Regions from separate parts of the Streptomyces sp. NPDC002276 genome, predicted to be linked through region 4. Evidence: riboswitches for the same ligand, from Rfam matches in the RefSeq annotation. Region 4 holds a riboswitch; each other region holds the start of a gene.
The links. Region 4 has a riboswitch for S-adenosylmethionine ahead of ACWIHT_RS04155 (ABC transporter substrate-binding protein). Riboswitches for the same ligand answer to the same signal wherever they lie in the genome.

Region 1: another riboswitch for S-adenosylmethionine. It lies ahead of thrC (threonine synthase); the one in region 4 lies ahead of ACWIHT_RS04155 (ABC transporter substrate-binding protein).
Region 2: another riboswitch for S-adenosylmethionine. It lies ahead of ACWIHT_RS16865 (aminotransferase class V-fold PLP-dependent enzyme); the one in region 4 lies ahead of ACWIHT_RS04155 (ABC transporter substrate-binding protein).
Region 3: another riboswitch for S-adenosylmethionine. It lies ahead of ACWIHT_RS39660 (amino acid ABC transporter permease); the one in region 4 lies ahead of ACWIHT_RS04155 (ABC transporter substrate-binding protein).

The regions. Positions count from the first base shown of each region.
Region 1 is NZ_JBSFCQ010000032.1:38,055-43,413, reverse strand. It holds gene ACWIHT_RS44395 (alpha,alpha-trehalose-phosphate synthase (UDP-forming)) at 103-1,602, opposite strand; gene ACWIHT_RS44390 (glucosyl-3-phosphoglycerate synthase) at 1,699-2,643, opposite strand; SAM riboswitch class I at 2,826-2,980, shown strand; gene thrC (threonine synthase) at 2,996-4,333, shown strand; gene ACWIHT_RS44380 (MoaD/ThiS family protein) at 4,384-4,659, shown strand; gene ACWIHT_RS44375 (cold-shock protein) at 5,091-5,297, shown strand.
Region 2 is NZ_JBSFCQ010000006.1:6,395-11,753, reverse strand. It holds gene ACWIHT_RS16880 (hypothetical protein) at 1-54, opposite strand, end outside; gene ACWIHT_RS16875 (rhomboid family intramembrane serine protease) at 216-950, shown strand; gene ACWIHT_RS16870 (Lrp/AsnC family transcriptional regulator) at 947-1,228, shown strand; gene ACWIHT_RS16865 (aminotransferase class V-fold PLP-dependent enzyme) at 1,342-2,703, opposite strand; SAM riboswitch class IV at 2,871-2,987, opposite strand; gene trpD (anthranilate phosphoribosyltransferase) at 3,073-4,137, opposite strand; gene qcrB (cytochrome bc1 complex cytochrome b subunit) at 4,273-5,359, opposite strand, start outside.
Region 3 is NZ_JBSFCQ010000022.1:76,130-81,488, reverse strand. It holds gene ACWIHT_RS39675 (alginate lyase family protein) at 1-882, shown strand, start outside; gene ACWIHT_RS39670 (putative leader peptide) at 998-1,111, shown strand; gene ACWIHT_RS39665 (glutathione S-transferase C-terminal domain-containing protein) at 1,179-2,063, shown strand; SAM riboswitch class IV at 2,140-2,248, shown strand; gene ACWIHT_RS39660 (amino acid ABC transporter permease) at 2,583-3,563, shown strand; gene ACWIHT_RS39655 (amino acid ABC transporter ATP-binding protein) at 3,560-4,357, shown strand; gene ACWIHT_RS39650 (ABC transporter substrate-binding protein) at 4,422-5,359, shown strand, end outside.
Region 4 is NZ_JBSFCQ010000001.1:895,215-900,573, forward strand. It holds gene ACWIHT_RS04140 (ABC transporter permease) at 1-641, shown strand, start outside; gene ACWIHT_RS04145 (dipeptide ABC transporter ATP-binding protein) at 638-2,437, shown strand; gene ACWIHT_RS04150 (AAA family ATPase) at 2,517-3,086, shown strand; SAM riboswitch class IV at 3,120-3,229, shown strand; gene ACWIHT_RS04155 (ABC transporter substrate-binding protein) at 3,467-5,101, shown strand; gene ACWIHT_RS04160 (ABC transporter permease) at 5,098-5,359, shown strand, end outside.

The DNA.
Region 1 (5,359 bases), on a different contig from region 4:
CGCGCCGGCAGCCCCGCGCCGGCAGCGACGTGCCGGGCCCGCCGCGACGACGTGGCGGACGTGGCCCGGCGGGATCGTAGCCCTGCTGTCGACGCCGACGGCTCAACTCGCCTGATCGCGCAGGGCGTTCAGCTGGTCCAGGAACCACTGGGCCGGGGGGAGGGCCGTGGCCGCCGCGGCCAACCTCTTTGTCCGCTCGGCGCGTTCCTCGGTCGGCATGGTCAGGGCCTCGTGGAGGGCGCCGGCCGTAGCGATCACGTCGTACGGGTTGATGGCGATCGCGTCCTTGCCCAACTCCTGGAACGCGCCTGCCTCCCGGGAAAGGACCAGTGCGCAGCCCTCGTCGGAGACGACCGGGACCTCCTTGGCGACGAGGTTCATGCCGTCCCGGATGGGGTTGACGAGGGCCACGTCGGCGAGGCGGTACGCGGCCAGGGAGCGGGCGAAGTCGTCCTTGACGTGGAGTACCACCGGGGTCCAACCGGGCGTCCCGTACCGCGAGTTGATCTCGTCCGCGAGGCGCTGCACCTCGGCGGTGTAGTCCCGGTACACGGCGAGGTCCTGTCGGGACGGGTAGGCGAAGGCGACGTGCACGACCCGCTCCCGCCACTCGGGGTGGTCGTCGAGCAACTGCCGGTACGCCAGCAGCCCGCGCACGATGTTCTTCGACAGCTCGGTGCGGTCGACGCGGACGATGGTCTTGCGGCCTTCGCCGATCTCCTCGCGCAGGGCGGCCATGCGCTCCTCGACGTCCGCCTCGTGGGAACGGGAGTGCAGGAACTCGGCGTCGGCACCGAGACTGTGGACGCCGATGATTGTCTTGCGGGTGATCCGCTCGCGGCCGGTGTCCGGATCGCGCCGCACGTGCTCGACGCCACGGGGAGAACCCGTCGGCCACAGAGGGAGCCACCGATAGGGATCGAGCCCCTGCACGCAGGTCTCGAACGCCGTCGCCCATGGCCAGGTCAGGAACCCCAGCCGGTCCGCCCCGAGCAGCCCCTCCATCAACCGCACCCGGATGTCGTCCGGAAGCATCGCGAAGTACTCGTACGGAGCCCACGGCGTGTGCGAGAAGTGCCCGATCCTGAGATCCGGCCGCAGCTCCCGCAGCATCCCCGGCACCAGACACAGGTGGTAGTCCTGCACCAGCACCGCCGCGCCCTCGGCCGCCTCCTGGGCCAGCGCCTCGGCGAACGCCCGGTTGTACGTCTCGTACGACGCCCACTGGCGCCGGAACTCCGCGTCGAAGACCGGCTCCAGCGGGGTCTGGTACAGCATGTGGTGGACGAACCACAGCACGGAGTTGGCGATGCCGTTGTACGCGTCGGCGTGCACGTCGGCCGGAATGGCGAGCATCCGCACACCGTCCTCGCCGACCCCGCGCCGTACCGCCTCCCGGTCGCCCTCCGACAGCGCCGAGCACACCCACAGCGCCCCCGCGTCCGGCCCGATCGCCGAAAGACCGGACACCAGCCCGCCGCCCCCGCGCCGGGCGCGCAGCGAACCGTCGTCGCCCACCTCGTACGAGACCGGCCCGCGATTGGACGCGACGAGCACCTGAGCAGCACCGGACGGGGACGAGGGGGACGACGTGGAAGCCATACGGCACAACCTAGCCCGGCCCGGAAACGCTCAAACGTACGGACGGGTCACAACGGACCGGACGGGTCCGTATACGGCCGTCCATGACCGCCCCGGCTACGCCACCTTGCGCGACTGGTACTCGGTGATGTCCACCATCGGCGGCCGTTCCTCCGTGTCCACGGAGTACGTGCGCGGCTCGAAACCGTCCGGACCCCGCTCGAACTGGGTCAGCGACGGCCGGATCAGATGCCCGCGGGCCAGCCTCAGCTGGGCCGTGCGGTAGATCTGCGCGGCCATCCGCCCCAGCGCCTGCCCGTCCTGGTGCCGGTGCTTGCGCACACCCACGTCCACCTGGGCGAGCGCGTCCAGGCCCACCAGGTGCAGCGCGTCGACGAGCATGCCCAGCTCGACGCCGTAGCCGACGGGGAACGGGAGCTGCTCAAGGAGCGAGCGGCGGGCCGCGTACTCGCCGCCCAACGGCTGGACGAATCCGGCCAGTTGAGGCCAGTGCATGTTCAGCAGCGGGCGGGCCATCAGCTCGGTGACCCGGCCGCCCTGTCCGGCCGCGCCGCCCAGCGGGCGGTCGTACATCGCCTTGACGAGGTCGACACCGGGGTCGGTGAGCAGCGGCCCCACGATCCCGGTGACGAAGTCCGAGGAGAACTCCTTCAGGTCGGCGTCGATGAAACAGACGATGTCGCCGCTCGTCACCAGCAGCGAACGCCACAGCACCTCGCCCTTGCCGGGCACGGCGGGGATGCGGGGCAGGATGTCGTCCCGGTGCACGACCCGGGCGCCCGCCGCGGCGGCCACCTCGGAGGTGCGGTCGGTAGACCCGGAGTCGACTACGACGATCTCGTCGACGAGCGGGACCTGCTGCATGAGGTCGTGACGGATGATCGCGACGATGTCACCGACCGTCGCTTCCTCGTTGAGCGCGGGCAGCACGACGGAGACCGACTGGCCCGTACGGTGCTTCGCGGCCAGGATCTTGTGGAGCGGCCGATCGGTCAGGGACCAGGAGCGGGTGCTCAGCCAGTGCTCGACTTCCTTCAGCACGTTGCGCGGCTCCTCTGCGTTCTCTCGGCGAGGGCTGGTCACAGACAGTGAGTAAGTGATCCATCTCGCGGTTCGGACGGCTCACTCAACTGTCCTGGCCTTCGGTTACAGTCTTGAACAACGCTGATGACCATCGCATGTCGGGGGCCGTCGGCGAGACAATTGCATACACAACTGAACACCGCTCATCCAGAGGGGCAGAGGGATACGGCCCGTTGAAGCCCCGGCAACCCTCCAGCCGGTCTTGTCGCATGTACACGTACATGTGCCGAGGCTCCCGGCTTGGGAAGGTGCCAAATCCGTCTCATGGCGAAACGCGTCGTGAGGAAGATGAGGAAAGGGCCTCGCCTCCATGGCTGCGCAGACTGTTGCAAGCACCACGAACCCCGCGAAGACGGACACGACCGCCGCGGACCCGAACACCACTTCCGCGAACGCCGTTGATCTCGGCCCCGCCACCGCGCTCTCCTGCCGCGAGTGCGGCCACCGCGTCCCGCTCGGCCCGGTCTTCGCCTGCGAGGAGTGTTTCGGCCCGCTGGAGATCGCCTACGACTTCTCGGCCTACGACACCGAAGAGCTTCGCAAGCGGATCGAAGCGGGCCCCGCGAACATCTGGCGTTACGCGCCCCTGCTGCCCGTCCCCGCGGACGTGGCGACCAAGCCGAACATCAACCCCGGCTGGACCAAGCTCGTCCAGGCCGACAACCTCGCCCGCGAACTCGGCGTGGACGCGGGCAAGTTGTTCGTGAAGGACGACTCCGGCAACCCGACGCACTCCTTCAAGGACCGGGTCGTGGCGCAGGCCATCGAGGCGGCGCGCGCCTTCGACTTCACCACCCTCTCCTGCTCCTCCACCGGCAACCTCGCGGGCGCGGTCGGCGCCGCCGCGGCCCGGGCCGGCTTCCGCTCCTGCGTGTTCATCCCGCACGACCTGGAGCAGGGCAAGGTCGTCATGGCCGCGGTCTACGGCGGCGAGCTGGTCGGCATCGAGGGCAACTACGACGACGTGAACCGCTTCTGCTCCGAGCTGATCGGCGACCCGGCCGGCGAGGGCTGGGGCTTCGTCAACGTCAACCTGCGGCCGTACTACGCGGAGGGCTCCAAGACCCTGGCGTACGAGATCTGCGAGCAGCTCGGCTGGCGGCTCCCGGACCAGCTGGTCGTGCCGATCGCCTCCGGCTCGCAGCTCACGAAGATCGACAAGGGTCTCCAGGAGCTGATCAAGCTCGGTCTCGTCGAGGACAAGCCGTACAAGATCTTCGGCGCGCAGGCGGAGGGCTGCTCGCCGGTGTCCGTGGCCTACAAGGCCGGGCACGACGTGGTCCGCCCCCAGAAGCCGAACACCATCGCCAAGTCCCTGGCCATCGGCAACCCGGCGGACGGGCCGTACGTCCTCGACATCGCGCGTCGCACGGGCGGTGCGGTGGAGGACGTCACCGACGAGCAGTGTGTGGACGCGATCAAGCTGCTGGCGCGGACCGAGGGGATCTTCGCGGAGACCGCGGGCGGGGTGACCGTCGGCGTGACGAGGAAGCTGATCGAGAACGGTCTGCTGGACCCGACGCTGACGACTGTCGTGCTGAACACGGGTGACGGTCTGAAGACGCTGGACGCGGTTGCCGGTACCGGGCTGACCGCGACGATCCGCCCGAGCCTTGAGTCGTTCAGGGAAGCCGGGCTCGCGTCCTGACGGCCCGCGCCCCCAAAAGACAAAGCCGTACCTGACCGGAGGTCCTGAGCATGAGCGTTTCCGTCCGCATCCCCACCATCCTGCGCACCTACACCGGCGGGCAGGCCGAAGTGACCGCCGAAGGCACCACCCTCGCCGAGGTCATCAGCGACCTGGAGAAGAACCACACGGGGATCTCCGCCCGGGTCCTCGACGACCAGGGGAAGCTGCGTCGGTTCGTCAACGTGTACGTCAACGACGACGACGTGCGGTTCGAGCAGGGGCTGGAGACGGCGACTCCGGACGGCGCCGGCGTCTCGATCATCCCGGCCGTCGCCGGAGGCTGATCGTTACCCTAGGTAATGCCGATTACCGAGAGTTCATCGAATTGCCCCCTCCGCGAGAGAAGCGGAGGGGGCAATTCTCTATGGTTGAGCGGGGTACAGTTGGGGAACGCGCTCCACTCGGCATGCCGAACGCATATGAGTACCGGCTCCGCGTGCGATGAGAAGTAGCCAAAGTGTGCAGGTATTTTGCGCCTTATGTGCCCTTTATCCGGCCCGACTTGCCCTGAAGTCGGGCGAATTCTCCGTAAATTCCCGACCGGTCCTGCCCGGAATTCTCGTCGGATTGACCTGTTGCAGACGGCAGTTGGACGGATACATTCGGCCGCGGTCGACGCGTTCCGGCGCACGCCCCCAATCCTGTGGGGGGTGAGGTCTGACCCGGATCCGCGAAGTGTGGATCCGTGCAAGGGCCAGTAATAGGGGAGTTAGGCATGGCTCAGGGCACCGTCAAATGGTTCAACGCGGAGAAGGGGTACGGCTTCATCGCGGTCGACGGTGGTGCGGATGTTTTCGTCCACTACAGCGCGATTCAAATGGACGGCTACCGCACCCTGGAAGAGGGTCAGCGGGTCGATTTCGAGATCTCGCAGGGTCAGAAGGGGCCGCAGGCGGACATGGTCCGGCTCGCGACCAGCTGAAGCACGCGCCGACGAACAGCAGCGACGTTCTTCGTTCCTCACCGAAGGGCTCGTACTCCTGG
Region 2 (5,359 bases), on a different contig from region 4:
GCCGCAGAGGGTGCAGCGCCACCGCGTCGAGGCGGTCGGCAGGGGTACCGTCATCGTGGCTTTCCGCTTCCTTCTTGTTCCAGTTTCCGTGATCGCCGGTTTGCCCGGCGAGTGTGGCTCGTAACCCTACGGCCTGGCGGGTACTCGCCGCTCGGTCGTCCACAGCGGCGAGGCACCACGCCCCGGTACATCCCCTTACGTCATGCTCTGTGTCCATGATCAGCAACTGGGGCCCGGCGCTCGTCAGGACGTTCCGCGGCACCTCGACGCCCATGACATACGCCCTGATCGGCCTGTGCTGCCTGATCTTCGTCCTCGGCCCGACCTCGGGTTTCGTCCCGTCCTACGGCACGGGGGACGCGCTGCTCGCCGCCCAGCGCGCGTACTTCCACCGCTGGGGCGTGGTACCGGCCGACCTGTTCGCGAGCCCGGCGCGAGAGGCGCTGACCCCGGTCACCGCCCTTTTCATCCACGGCAGCTGGATCCATCTCCTCGGCAACATGCTCTTCCTCTACGTCTTCGGAGCGATGACCGAGGAGCGGCTGGGCCGAGTCGAGTTCACCCTGTTCTATCTGGCCTGCGGTTATCTGGCGCTGCTGGGCTACGCGCTGGCCAACGCCGACTCCGCGCAGTCCCTCGTCGGCGCGTCCGGGGCGATCTCGGCGGTCCTCGGTGCGTTCCTGTACCTGTTCCCCCGGGCCCGCGTGACGAGCCTCCTCCCCTTCCTCTTCTTCCTGCCGCTGCGCTTCCCCGCGTGGGTCGTCCTGCCCTTCTGGGCCGCCCTCCAGTGGCTGGCGGCGGGCCAGGCCGCACAGGGACCGGGGGTGGCGTACCTGGCCCACCTGGTCGGCTTCACCCTGGGCTTCGGTTACGCGTGGGTCAGATTCGGCCGTACGACTAGAGTGAGGGCCGCCCCAGCAACGGTCCCCGAGGGAGAGAACCAGCCGTGATCACCGCGATCGTCCTCATCAAGACCAGCGTGGACCGGATTCCGGAGATCGCCGAGTCGATCGCCGCGCTCGAATCCGTGAGCGAGGTCTTCTCCGTCACCGGTACGTACGACTTGATCGCGATGGTGCGGGTGCGACAGCACGAGGACCTGGCCGAGGTGATTCCCGGCCGGATCAGCAAGATCCCGGGCGTCGAGGGCACGGACACACACGTGGCGTTCCGGACGTACTCACAGCACGACCTTGAGGCCGCGTTCGCCATTGGGCTGGATTCTTGAGGTTGGGCGCCTAGTGGGGTGGGGGGCGCGGATCGTTTGCGACTGACGGCCGTGTGTGGCTGGTCGCGCAGTTCCCCGCGCCCCCGGGGCGACTCGCCCCAAGCCTGTTTACATCACACCGCCGGGACGCAACGGCCACCCTCTGTGCGGTAGTTCCACTTCGCGCCGTCGGTCACCAGTTCCCGTACCGCCGTCACGAAGCGCTCCACGTGCTCGTCCGGAGTGCCCGCGCCGAAGCTCACTCGGATCGCGTTGAGGGACTTTTCACCCGGGGCGGCCTCGGGGGCGCCGCACTCGCCCTGGGTCTGGGGGTCGCTGCCCAGGAGGGTGCGGACCAGGGGGTGGGCGCAGAAGAGGCCGTCGCGGACGCCGATGCCGTACTCGGCGGAGAGGGCGGCCGCGAAGTGCGAGCTGTTCCAGCCGTCGACGACGAAGGAGATGACGCCCACGCGCGGGGCGTCGTCGCCGAAGAGGGACAGGACCTTGACCTGGGGGATCGCCGCCAGGCCCGCGCGGACCTCGGCGATCAGGTGCTGCTCGCGGGCCACCAGCGTGTCGAAGCCCGCCTCCGTCAGCGCCTTGCAGGCCGACGCGATGGAGTAGGCGCCGATGACGTTCGGGGAGCCGGCCTCGTGGCGGGCGGCGCTGTCGTGCCACTCCACGTCAACTCCCCCGTCCTCGCGCCGAGTTACCTTGCGGCTGGCGCCGCCGCCCGCGAGGTAGGGGTCGGCCGCCTGGAGCCAGTCGGCGCGGCCGGCGAGGACTCCGGAGCCGAACGGGGCGTAGAGCTTGTGGCCGGAGAAGGCGATCCAGTCGACGTCGAGGTCCTGGACGGACACCGGGTGGTGCGGGGCGAGTTGGGCGGCGTCGAGGACGATCCGGGCGCCGTGGGCGTGAGCGGCGGCCGCCAACTCCCGTACCGGCCACAGTTCGCCGGTGACGTTCGAGGCGCCGGTGACGCAGACCAGGGCCGGGCCGTAAGGGTCGCGGGCGGCGAGGGCCTGCTCCAGGGTCTCGACGGCCTGGGCCGGGGTGCGCGGGGCGTTGAGGTAGGTGACCCGGGCGTCCTTCCAGGGGAGGAGGGACGCGTGGTGCTCGGTCTCGAAGACGAAGACCTGGCAGTCGGCCGGGAGGGCGGCGGCGAGGAGGTTGAGGGAGTCCGTGGTGGAGCGGGTGAAAATCAGCTGGTCGTCGGGGCGGCAGTCGAGGAACTCCTCGACCGTCTTGCGCGCGTTCTCGAAGAGGTCCGTCGAGAGTTGCGAGAGGTAGCCGGCGCCTCGGTGGACGCTGCCGTAGTACGGGGCGTAGGCCGCCACGTCGTCCCAGACGCGCTGGAGGGCGGGGGCGCTGGCCGCGTAGTCGAGCGCCGCGTAGGTGACCTCGCCGCCCGTGACGAGCGGGACGGTGACATCCCGTCCGAGAACGGGCAGCTGGGCACAAAGCGTCGTAGCGGCGGCCGTGGTGGAGACAGACATGGCGAACTCCTGTGAGAGGCAAGGCGGTTCCGCCGCGCGAGCGGGACATGGCTCAAGCACGGAGGGGGGTGAAAGGGGGTGTGCGGAGGCGGGGCTCGACGCCCTATCGCATTCGCTTGCTCACAGAGGGCTCCCTCGATGACCAGGACCCCTGGTGTCTTTCGAGGGGCCCGCGCTTGCCGCAGACCTCGCTGCCTACGGCCTGGTCTTCACCCGGGGCACCCCGCCACGGACGGAGGGTTGCCGGACAGTCGGCCGGGGCCTCATGACTGTCACTCATGACCTGGTCAAAAAACTTACGTGAAGTGATCGTCGTCCCGCAACCCGTGTCCGGATCGCGGGACGACGACCGCTGTACCGCTGTACCGGCTACGCGTTGGTCGCCGCCGCCCAGCGCTCCAGAGTGCGCTTGGCCGCCCCCGAGTCGATCGACTCCGCCGCCTTCTCCATCCCGACGCGGATCCGGTCCACCAACGGCCCGTCCCCCCGCTCCAGCGCCACCAGGGCGGCCGCCGAGTTCAGGAGTACGGCGTCCCGTACGGGGCCCGGCTCGCCGTCCAGGATGCGGCGGGCGACGCCCGCGTTGTAGTCGGGGTCGGCGCCGCGCAGGGCCTCGACGGGGACGAGTTCGAGGCCTACGTCCCGGGGGTCGAAGGACTCCTCGGTGACCTTGCCGTCGCGGACGATCCACACCCGGGAGGTCGCCGTGGTCGTCAGCTCGTCGAGGCCGTCGTCACCGCGGAACACCAGCGCGGAGGAGCCGCGTTCGGCGAGCACGCCCGCGATGAGCCCGGCCATGCGGGTGTCGAAGCAGCCGACCGCCGACGAGGTGACCTTCGCCGGGTTGGTGAGCGGGCCGAGGAGGTTGAACGCGGTCGGGATCCCCAGCGCCCCCCGGACCGCGCCGACGAACCGCATCGACGGGTGGAACTTGGCCGCGAAGCAGAAGGTGATCCCGGCCTCCGCCGCCACCCGCGCCACCTGCTCGGTCGGCAGGTTCAGATTGATGCCGAGCTTCTCCAGCACGTCGGAGGAGCCGCTCGCCGAGGACGCGGCCCGGTTGCCGTGCTTGACGACCTTCGCACCCGTACCGGCGATCACGATCGCGGACATCGTCGAGATGTTGACCGTCTTCGCCCGGTCGCCGCCCGTACCGACGATGTCGACGGCGGGACCCGGGATGTCCAGCGGCTTCGCGTGGGCGTACATCGTCTCGACGAGACCGGTGATCTCCTCGACCGTCTCGCCCTTGGCCCGCAGCGCCACCAGGAAGCCCGCGATCTGCGCGTCCGCGGCCTCACCGCTCATGATGCGGTCCATCGCCCACGCCGTGTCGGCGGTGCTCAGGTCCTGTCCGGCCAGCAGCGCGCTCAGTACGTCGGGCCAGGAACGGGCCGCCGCGGTGTCGCCTCCAGCGGGGGTCACAGCGCTCATACGGCCGCTCCTGAGTGTCGTACTTCAAATAATGGTGTGTGTTCGGCCCACCCTATCCAGCTCACGGCACGGCAAAGGGCCCCGTCCGGTGTTCGGACGGGGCCCTTCGACCGCGGCGTGGCGACGCCTCAGCGATCAGTGGTGGCCGTGGCCGCTCGTGATCTCCTTGTACTCCTCGACAGTGGGCTTGGCGATCTGGGACTCCTCGCCGTAGTACGCCTCGCTCAGCTTGGCGCGCAGCTTCTCGGAGCCCTTGACCTTGCGCTCGACACCGTTCTCGTCGACGGTCGCGCCGATCGCGGCCGGCACGTACTGCTCGTGCGCGGTGAGCGTGTGCAGCGCGTCCTGGCTGAGCGGCTCGTGGATCTCGACGAACTCACCGTGCGGCAGGCGCTTGATGATGCCCGACTCGCGGCCGTGCAGCACCTTGTCCTTGTCGCGGCGCTGGAGGCCGAGGCAGACCCGCTTGGTGGCGATGAAGACGAGCACCGGCACCACGAAGAAGCCGACGCGCACAGCCCAGGTGATCGTGTTGATCGACAGGTGGAAGTGCGTGGCCCAGATGTCGTTGCCGCCACCGACGAGCAGGACGAAGTACCACGAGATCCACGCGGCACCGAAGGCCGTACGGGTCGGGACGTTGCGCGGGCGGTCCAGGATGTGGTGCTCGCTCTTGTCGCCGGTGACCCAGGACTCGATGAACGGGTAGACCGCGATCGCGACCAGGACCAGCGGGAAGATGATCAGCGGGATGAACACGCCCAGGACGAGCGTGTGACCCCAGAAGTTGATCTCCCAGCCGGGCATGAAGCGGATCAGGCCTTCGGAGAAGCCCATGTACCAGTCGGGCTGGGCGCCCGTGGACACCATGTCCGGACGGTACGGGCCCATGGCCCAGATCGGGTTGATCGAGGCGATCGCCGCGACGGCCGCGATGACACCGAAGACCAGGAAGAAGAAGCCTCCGGCCTTGGCCATGTAGACCGGCAGCAGCGGCATGCCGACGACGTTGTTGTTCGTCTTTCCGGGGCCCGCGAACTGCGTGTGCTTGTGGTAGAAGACCAGGATCAGGTGGCCGACCACCAGGCCGAGCATGATGCCCGGCAGCAGCAGGATGTGGATCGAGTAGAACCGCGCGACGAAGTCGCCGCCCGGGAACTCGCCGCCGAAGAGGAAGAACGACAGGTACGTGCCGACGATCGGCACGGACAGGACCGCGCCC
Region 3 (5,359 bases), on a different contig from region 4:
CTGCGCTGGAAGGTCGGCGGCACCGAGGCGAACGCCGTGTGCGCCGCGAACATCCTCAACGCATGGTCCACCACGCTGACTTCGGTGACCGGGAACGCCGACCGGTTCCTCGCGGCCGGTCTGTACGGCTGGCAGTTCGCGAATGCCTGCGAACTCATGCGGGACTACAGCGGGTTCGACCTCGCCGCCGCGCAGCAGATGCTGGCGAACGTCTTCTACCCGCTCAACAACAGCTTCCTCACCAACCACAACGACGCCTGCATCACCAACTACTGGGCCAACTGGGACCTGTGCAACATGGCGTCGATCCTGGCCATCGGGATCCTCAACGGGGACAGCGCCAAGTACGACCAGGCCGTCACCTACTTCAAGTCGGGTGCGGGGAACGGCTCGATCGCGCACGCCGTGCCGTATCTGTACACCGACTCGGACGGCTACGCGCTCGGTCAGTGGCAGGAGTCCGGCCGCGACCAGGGCCACACCGTCCTGGGCATGGGCCAGATGGGCGCGATCTGCGAGATGGCCTGGAACCAGGGCGACGACCTGTACTCGTACGACAGCCGCCGCTTCATGAAGGCCGCGCAGTACGTCGCCAAGTACAACGCGGGCAGCGACGTGCCCTTCACCACCTACACCTGGGGTACCGGGCAGAGCTGTGCCCAGTCCTCCCAGACGGTGATCTCCTCCGCCTCGCGCGGCCAGATCCGGCCGGTGTGGGCGATGCTCCACTTCCACTACAAGCGTCGGATCGGCCTCGACGACAAGTACATCTCGGCCATGTACTACAACCTCGTCGCACCCGAGGGCGGGGGAGGTGACTACGGCTCCGACAGCGGCGGCTACGACCAGCTCGGCTTCGGGACCTTGATGTACGCGAAGTAGCGGCCCGGCCTGTCCACGGGTCGGGACCTGTGCCCGACCCGTGGACGCCCTCTTGACCCCGGGCGACGGTGGATCGACACTCCAGTAGGGAATCCTAGTGAACAGGTAGGGAAACATGGGGCGCCTTGAGCCGGTCACCACCAGCCGAGTGGACCGTTCGCCCCTTCTGACCTCCCGCCGTCACATCGATCTGCTGCGGGTGTGCAGCGCCATGAGCCCACTGCGCTGAGCCCCGTCCACCGTTCGACGACGCTTCCGCCGCGCGTACGTCCACGCGCCCGTACCCGGGGAGTCCCATGTCCGTCACGCCTCTCGCCGCCGTCCCCTCACCCCGCTCCGCCCCCCAGTTCCGTGGCCGGATCGGGAGCGACGCGCGCAGCGGGCACTACGCCGTTCCCCGCCGCTACCGCCTCCATCTGTCCACCGCCTGCGCCGACGGCCTGCGCATCGCCGTCACCCACAGCCTGCTCGGCCTCGAAGAGAGCTGTCCGGCCGTGTTCCTGTCCGCCGTGCCCGACTGTCCGAGTGGTGGACACTCCGCGCTGCGCCCGCTCTACGAGGCGAGCGCCCACCGCTACTCCGGACCCGCCGCCGCGCCCGTGCTCAGCGACGACTGGTCAGGCCGCATCGTCAGCACCCACGCCCCCGACATCACCCGCGACCTCGCCCGGCACTTCGGCGCGGGCGGACCCCGGCTCTACCCGTGCGGCGCCGAGTCGGAGATCGAGGCCGTCGAGCGGCTCTGCGCGCAGGGCGTCGAGGACGCGGCGCAGCGCGCCGGAGCGGCCGGTGGCGAACAGGCGGAGCGCGACGAGGCGCTGGGCCGGCTGCTGGAGACACTGGGCTCGCTCGACCGCTGGCTGGACGGCCGCGAGCACATGATCCGCGACGAACTCACCGCCGCCGACGTCGAGTTGTGGGTGACGCTGGTGCAACTCGACACCGTGCACCGCTACCACCTGGACGCCGCCGCCGTGCAGAGCGTCGCCGACCACCCCCACCTGTGGGCCTACGCCCGTCGGCTGGCCGCCCACCCGGCCTTCGGCACCCATCTGGACCTCGACGGCATCGCCCGCCGCCACCACGCCCGTTGCCAGGGTCTGGAGGCCGCCGGAGCCGCCGTCCAGATTCTGGACTGGGCGGCCCATGCGGCGGACGAAACGGGAGCTTGCCGCAGTTGAGCGGCGTCCGCACCGTCCACTTGCTGGACGGCCGTTGACATTCGTTCGAGCAATTGTCTTAACTTGCGGCCAGAACGGTCATGAGTGTCAGCGACAAGCCCTGGCTTGCTGACCGGCAACCCTCGCACGCGGTGGGGTGCCCCAGGTGACGACCGGACCGGATGACGTTTCGGTAAGCGCGAGGCCCTGCGGGGCCGGAACAGTGACAGGTGACGCCATGTACGCAGCTCCCAGGACGGCCACATGCCGCCCGCAGGGCTGCGTACGGTCGTACGCCAACCTGTTCGTCGCCGACCGCGCTGTCGATCTGCTCCGGGTCAGCAGCGCACTGTGTACCGCGACGGGCCGCGCCCGCTGTCGGGCCTGACGACCAGTCGGCCGACGCACTTCTGACGCACACCCGATCCCGTCGGTGTGCCTGCCCCCTCCCCGCCCTCGGTCCCGCGCTCCCGCGCGTGCCGTCCGCCGTCGCGCGTCCACCGCCACGGACCGGGGTCTGTGAACCCGCCGGAGCCCACCATGAGTGAACCCCCAGGCACCACCGTGTCCCTGGCCGACGCCACCGTAGCTGATGCCTCGTCAAAACCCCTGACAGCACAGCGAGTTCAGCCGCTGCGCCGGCCCGGCCGGTGGATCGTCACCCTGGTCGTGCTGGTGGTGGGCGCGCAGTTCGTCCACGGACTGGTCACCAACTCCTTCTACCAGTGGGACCGCTTCGGCTACTGGTTCCTGCGCCCGACGATCCTCGACGGACTCGTCATCACCCTCGAAGTCGCCGCGCTCAGCGCGGTGTTGGGCCTCCTCGGCGGCATCCTGCTCGCCCTGGCCCGACTCTCCAAGAGCCCGGTACTGCGCGCGGCGAGCTGGACCTACGTATGGGCCCTGCGCTCGATCCCGCTCATCGTGGTGCTGATCTTCCTCTACAACTTCAGCGCCCTGTACCAGACGCTCAGCATCGGCGTCCCCTTCGGACCCGCCTTCTTCTCCTTCGACGAGTCGAAGCTCGCCACCGACATGGTCGTCGCCGTCGTCGGACTCAGCCTCAACGAGGCGGCGTACGCGGCCGAAGTGGTCCGCGGCGGCATCCTCTCCGTCGACCAGGGCCAGCACGAGGCGGCCTCCGCCCTCGGCCTCCCCAAGAGCTACCAGTTCCGCAAGATTGTCTTCCCGCAGGCGCTGCGCTCCATCACCCCGAACTACGTCAACCAGCTGATCGGCCTGATCAAGAGCACCTCGCTGGTCTTCTACGTCTCGCTGCTCGACCTGTTCGGCTCCGCGCAGACGATGGGCTCCACCTACCCCGGCGACATCGTGCCGCTGCTCCTGGTCGTCACCGTCTGGTACCTGATCCTGACCAGCGTCGTGTCCGTCATCCAGTTCTACGTCGAGCGGCACTACGCCCGGGGCGCCACCCGCAACCTGCCGCCCACCCCGATCCAGAAACTCCGCACCGGTGTCACCGATCTGCGGGCCCGCATCCGGAGGGAGACCGCCGTATGACCACGAACACCGTCGAACCGCTGGCGGACATCACACCCGCCGCCGTAGAGGTGCACGACGTCCACAAGTGGTACGGCGCCCATCGCGTGCTGGACGGCGTCGACCTCACCGTGCGGCCCGGCGAGGTCACCGTGATCCTCGGCCCGTCCGGCTCCGGCAAGTCCACACTGCTGCGGGTCATCAACCACCTGGAGAAGCCCGAGATCGGCTACGTCAGCGTCAACGGCGAACTCATAGGGGTGAAGCAACAGGGCGGACGGCTGAAGGAGTTGAGCGAGCGGGCCATCCTCGCGCAGCGCAGCCGGATCGGGTTCGTCTTCCAGAACTTCAACCTCTTCCCGCACCTGACCGTCCTGGACAACGTGGCCGCCGCCCCGGTCGCCACCGGCAGGCTCGGCAAGCCCGAAGCTCTGGAACTGGCAAGGGAGTTGCTGGGCCGCGTCGGTCTCGCCGAGAAGACCGGCGCCTACCCCAGGCAGCTCTCCGGCGGCCAGCAGCAGCGCGTCGCCATCGCCCGCGCCCTCGCCCTGCGGCCCGGCGTCATCCTCTTCGACGAGCCGACCTCCGCCCTCGACCCCGAACTCGTCGGCGAAGTCCTGTCCGTCATCAAGGACTTGGCGACCAGCGGCACCACCCTCGTCATCGTCACCCACGAGATCGGCTTCGCCCGCGAGGTCGCCGACCGGGTCGTTTTCATCGACGGCGGAAAGATCGTCGAACAGGGCCCGCCCCACGAGGTCCTCGACAAACCACAGCACGAGCGCACCAGGGACTTCCTCAGCAAGGTCCTCTGAGCCACGCCCTCTTCACCTTCACCTTCACCTTCAAAAGCCCTCAACACCGAGCCTAGGAACAGCCATGTCTACTCTCAGCCTGCGCAGCAGAATCACTCGCGGACTCACCGCGGGAACCGTCCTCGCTTCCCTCGCCGGTGGTCTCGCGGCCTGCGGCGGCGACAGTGACGCGGCCACCACGTCCGGCAGCGCCGCCTCCGGCACGGTCACCGTGGGCGCCTTCTCCCTCGGTGCCGCCAAGGAGGCGACGCTCAAGGTCGCCGAAGTGAAGTCGATCAGCGCCGAGTTGCCCAAGTCCATAGCGAAGAGCGGCAAGTTGGAGATCGGTGTCGGCTTCCTGCCCGCCGGCTCCCCGCCGCTCGGCTACGTCGGCTCGGACCAGAAGACCCTCACCGGTTCCGAGACCGACATCGCCCGCCTGGTCGCCGCCGTCCTCGGGCTCAAGCCCGAGCTGAAGAACTCCACTTGGGAGAACCTCTTCATCGGCCTGGACAGCGGAAAGGTCGACGTCGCCTTCTCCAACGTCACCGACACCGAGGAGCGCAAGGCGAAGTACGAGTTCGCCTCCTACCGCGAGGACAACCTCGGCTTCGCGGTGAAGGCCGACAACTCCTGGAACTTCGACGGCAATTACGAGAACCTCGCCGGCAAGACCGTCGCCGTGGGCGCGGGCACCAACCAGGAGCGGATCCTCCTGGAGTGGAAGAAGAAGCTGGCCGCCGAGGGCAAGAAGGCGCTCACCGTCAAGTACTTCCAGGACAACAACAGCACCTACCTCGCGCTGGCCTCCGGGAAGATCGACGCCTACCTCGCCCCCAACCCCTCGGTCGCCTACCAGGTCTCCTCGACCAAGGGCACGGCCAAGGCGGTCCGCAACGCGGGCACGTACTCCGGCGCCGGATCCACCCTCCAGGGCCTGATCGCGGCCACCGCGAAGAAGGACAGCGGCCTCGCCAAGCCCCTCGCGGACGCCATCAACTACCTGATCAAGAACGGCCAGTA
Region 4 (5,359 bases):
CGCAGACCGTGCGCGGCCTACAGAAGTCCCTCGTCATCGGACTGCTCGTCGCCGTGCTGTCCACCGGGCTCGCCTCGCTCGTCGGCGCCTGCGCGGGATACTTCGGCGGCTGGACCGACCGGCTCCTCATGTTCTTCGTGGACCTGCTGCTGGTCTTCCCCTCCTTCCTGATCATCGCGATCGTCTCGCCCCGGCTTAACTCCCGAGGCTGGTTCGCCCTGGTCGGGCTGCTCGGACTCTTCGCCTGGATGATCACGGCCCGGGTCGTGCGGTCCATGACGCTCTCCCTCAAGGAGCGCGAATTCGTGCGCGCCGCACGGTACATGGGCGTCGGACCGTTCCGGATCATCTGGCGGCACGTGCTGCCCAACGTGGCCTCCTTCCTCATCATCGACGCGACCATCCAGGTCGGCGGCGCGGTGATGAGCGAGACCGCGCTGTCGTACTTCGGCTTCGGCGTCCAGCCGCCCGACGTCTCGCTCGGCACGCTGATCGCCGACGGGACGAGCGCCGCGGTCACCTACCCCTGGATGTTCTTCTTCGCGGCCGGACTGCTGGTCGTCTTCGTACTGGCGGTGAACCTGGTGGGCGACGGGCTGCGGGACGCGCTGGACCCCACCTCGAAAGGCGCCTCCCGATGAGCCCGATCCTCCAAGTGACCGACCTGGACGTCGACTTCGACGGGCGGCCCGCCGTGCGCGGAGTGGGTCTCACCCTCGAACGCGGTGAAGTCCTCGGCCTCGTCGGCGAGTCGGGCTCCGGCAAGTCCGCGACCGCGCTCGCCGTCCTCGGCCTGCTCCCGGGCAACGCGGCCGTACGCGGATCCGTCCGCCTCGACGGGCAGGAACTCGTCGGTGCCTCGGAGCGCCAACTCACCCGGATCCGCGGCAGCCGCGTGTCCATGGTCTTCCAGGACCCGCTGTCCGCGTTCACGCCCGTCTACCGGATCGGCGACCAGATCGCCGAGGCCGTACGGGCCCACCAGGACGTCTCCCGCGAACAGGCACGGCAACGAGCGGTCGAACTCCTCGACCTCGTCGGCATCCCCGAACCCGCCCTGCGCGCACGGGCGTTCCCGCACGAGTTCTCCGGCGGCATGCGCCAGCGCGCGATGATCGCCATGGCGATGGCCAACGACCCCGACATCATCCTCGCCGACGAACCGACCACCGCCCTCGACGTCACCATCCAGGCACAGGTCCTCGACGTCCTGCGCACCGCGCAACGCGAGACCGGCGCCGCGCTGCTCCTGGTCAGCCACGACCTCGGTGTCATCGCCGGGACGGCCGACCGGGTCGCCGTGATGCACGAGGGACGGCTCGTCGAATCAGGCACGGCCGACGACGTCTTCGAGCGCCCCCAGGAGCCGTACACGAAACGGCTGTTGGCCGCCGTCCCCCGGATGGACACCCCGCGCGCACCCCAACCACCCACCGGCGAAACGGTGTTGAAGGTACGCGGCCTCACCAGAACCTTCCCGCTCCTCAAAGGGACCGCCTTCAAGCGCCGCATCGGCTCCGTGTACGCCGTCGACGGCGTCGACCTCGACATCCGGCGCGGCGAGACACTCGCCCTCGTCGGCGAATCGGGCTCCGGAAAGTCGACGACGCTCTTCGAACTCCTCGAACTGGCCCCGCCGGAAGGCGGATCGATCGAGCTGTTCGGCAACGACCTCGCCGGACTCGGGAAGGCGCGGGTGAAGGCCCTGCGTCGCCGCGTCCAGATCGTCTTCCAGGACCCGATGGCCTCCCTTGACCCCCGCATGCCCGTCGGGGACATCGTCGCCGAACCACTGCGCACCCAGGGCGCCGACCGGGCGACGATCGGCCGGCGCGTCCCCGAACTCCTCACCCAGGTCGGCCTGGACCCGGCCCACGCGGAGCGCTACCCGCACGAGTTCTCCGGCGGCCAGCGGCAGCGCGTCGGCATCGCCCGAGCACTCTCCGTCGAACCCGAACTGCTCGTCCTCGACGAACCGGTCTCGGCACTCGACGTCTCCGTCCAGGCCGGGGTGCTGAGCCTGCTGCAACGTCTCAAGGAGGAACTGGGCCTCGCCTATCTCTTCGTCTCCCACGACCTGTCCGTGGTGCGGAACATCGCCGACCGCGTGAGCGTCGTCTACCTCGGACGCACGGTCGAGGCGGGCCCCGTGGACGAGGTGTTCGAGCGCCCCCGGCACCCCTACACCCAGGCCCTCCTCTCCGCCGTACCCCTGCCGGACCCGGCCCGCGAGCGGGAACGGCAGCGGACGCGCATCCTGCTCGCCGGCGACCCACCGAGCCCGACACGACGCTACGACGGCTGCCGGTTCCGGGCCCGCTGCCCGCTCCATCCGCAACTGGCGGAGCCGGAGCGGAAACGGTGCGACCAGGAGGTGCCGGTGTTCGGCGAGGACGGGGCGGCCTGCCACTTTCCGCGGGTACGGGAGGTCGTCTGATCCGCGATCCACACCGGGTTTCGCCCGCCCGCCCGGACACCCTCGCACCGCCGTCGGTCACACCTCGATCGGAGCCACGATGAGCCCGGAATTGATGATGTCGAATGCCGCTCTCATCGTCATCGGCGGATTCCCCGGCACCGGGAAGACCACGCTGTCCCGACTCCTGGCCGCACACATCGGGGCGGTGCATCTGCGCGTCGACACCATCGAGCAGGCGCTCGTCCGGTCCGGCCTGGCGCAGCACCCCGTCGGGCCGGCCGGCTACGTCGTCGGGTACGCCCTGGCCGAGGAACACCTCCGGCAAGGGCTCACCGTGATAGCGGAGTCGGTCAATCCGCTGGCCGTCACCCGGGACAGCTGGCGCGGCGTGGGGGCCGGGGCGGGCCTGCCGGTCGTAGAGGTGGAAGTCGTCTGCTCGGATCCGGCCGAGCATCGACACCGCTTGGCCTCCCGGGAGGTCGACATTCCCGGTCTGCCGCTCCCGGACTGGCAGCAGGTCCGGCAACGCGACTACGAACCGTGGAACCGTGAGCACATCACCCTCGACACTGCCGGAGAGGGACCACAGGACTCGCTCAACTCTCTTCTCCAGCACCTCGATCGACTCCGGCTCCTCGCACCGGTGCCGCTCCCCGGGGCGTCTTGACGGCGAGAGAACAGTCGATCTACGGTGAGCGCGAGCTACGAGTTCCGGTGATCAAGCCCTGGCTGGCCGGACGGCAACCCTCGACGCAGTGGGGTGCCCCAGGTGACGGCTCGGCGGATGTTTCTGTTCTGCAAGTGCGTTTCCACCGGCCTCAGTTGCCGGCGACACCCCTAGGAGGACGACGTGGCAACCGGCCTCGTGCTGTGCTCCCGGCGCCATGTGGATCTGCTGCTGGTCTCCAGCTGTCTCTGTCACAGCTGACCCGTTCCCCGCGCAGCACCTTCACCCACTCCCACCCTTCACGCGACAGCGTGCGCTCGGCAAGTCCTGCCCGCCGCACCCCTTTCGCGCACCCATCCATGCGGAGACAGAGACCAGCCATGGCACACTTCAGCACCGTCAGACCTCTTCGGCCCCTCGGCGCGATATCCCTCGGCACGGCGTTCCTGGTCGCCCTCACCGGCTGCACCAGCAGCAAGACGTCCACCGGCTCCGACGGCCCGACGATCACCGTCGGTACCACCGACCAGGTGACCAGCCTCGACCCGGCGGGCGCCTGGGACGCGGGCTCCGGCACCATCGAGAGCGAGGTCTACGCGACCCTCCTCAGCGTGAAGAACGGCGCCACGGAGGTCTCCCCGGACCTCGCCACCGGCATCAAGCTGACCGGGCCCAAGGAGTACACGGTGACTCTGCGGAAGGGCCTGAAGTTCGCGAACGGTCACCAACTCACGTCCTCCGACGTGAAGTTCAGCTTCGACCGGACCCTGAAGATCGCCGACGAGAACGGCCCCTCGTCGCTCCTCTACAACCTCGCCTCGGTCGCCGCCCCGTCACCGACCACGGTCGTCTTCACCCTCAAGTCCGCCAACGACACCCTGTTCCCCCAGGTGTTGTCCACCGCGGCCGGCTACATCGTCGACGAACAGACCTTCCCCGCGGACAAGATCCTCGACGACAAGGCCATCGTCGCGGCCAAGCCATGGAACGGCCCGTACGGCGTCACGAGCTACGACAAGAACTCGCTGGTCTCCTTCACCCAAAACAGCGGGTACGGCGGCCAGTTGGGCACCCCGAAGACCAAGAACATCCAGCTCAAGTACTACACCGACGCCAGCAACCTGAAGCTCGACGTCCAACAGGGCACCGTCGACGCCGTCTACCGCACCCTCACCACCGCCGACCTCGACGACCTGGCCAAGAAGAAGGACATCAAGGTCCACACCGGTTCCGGCAACGGCATCCGCTACATCGTCTTCGACTTCGCCACACAGCCCTACGGCACCAAGACCAAGGACGCCGACAAGGCCAAGGCGCTGGCCGTCCGCCAGGCCGTCGCCGATTCCGTCGACCGCGCCCAACTCGCCCAGCAGGTCTACAAGAACAGCTACCAGCCGCTGTACAGCTCGGTGCCCGACGGACTCACCGGCGCCAGCGACTCCTTCAAGTCGCTCTACGGCGACAAGAACGGCGGCCCCGACAAGGCGGCGGCCGCCGCACGGCTGAAAGCGGCGAAGGTGACCACCCCCGTCACCCTCAACCTCCAGTACAACAGCGACCATTACGGCTCGTCCTCGGCCGACGAGTACGCGCTCGTCAAGACCCAGCTCGAAGCGACGGGGCTGTTCAAGGTGAACCTCCAGTCCACCGAGTGGACCCAGTACGGCAAGGACCGCATCAAGCACCTGTACCCGCTCTACCAACTCGGCTGGTACGCCGACTACTTGGACGCCGACAACTACCTCTCGCCCTTCTACTCGGCCAACAGCTGGGTCGCCAACGGCTACGACGACCCCGCCGTACGCTCGCTGATCCTGAAGGAGGAGACCGAGACCGACGCCGCCAAGCGCGCCGAACTCCTCAAGGAGGCGCAGGACAAGGCCGCGGCGCAGGTGCCGCTGCTGCCACTGCTCCAGGGATCCACCGCGATCGTCACCCGCACCGACGTCAGCGGTGTACCGGACGCGCTGACCAGCGCGTACACCTTCCGCTGGGCAGGACTCTCGAAGAAGTGAGCGCCCTCACCCAGGAGACGGCCCCCGGCGCCGTCGGCAACCCCGCCGACGGCGCCGCCGGGTACGGACTCGCCCGCTACCTGGTGGTCCGCTTCCTCCTCATCATCCCCACCGTGTTCATCCTGGTCAGCCTGGTCTTCTTCCTGATGCGCGCCACCGGCGACCCGATCAGCGCCGCCTTCGGCGACCGGCTCACCCCGGACCAGCTCCAGGCGAAACTCCACCAGGCGGGCTACGACCGGCCGTTGCTCACCCAGT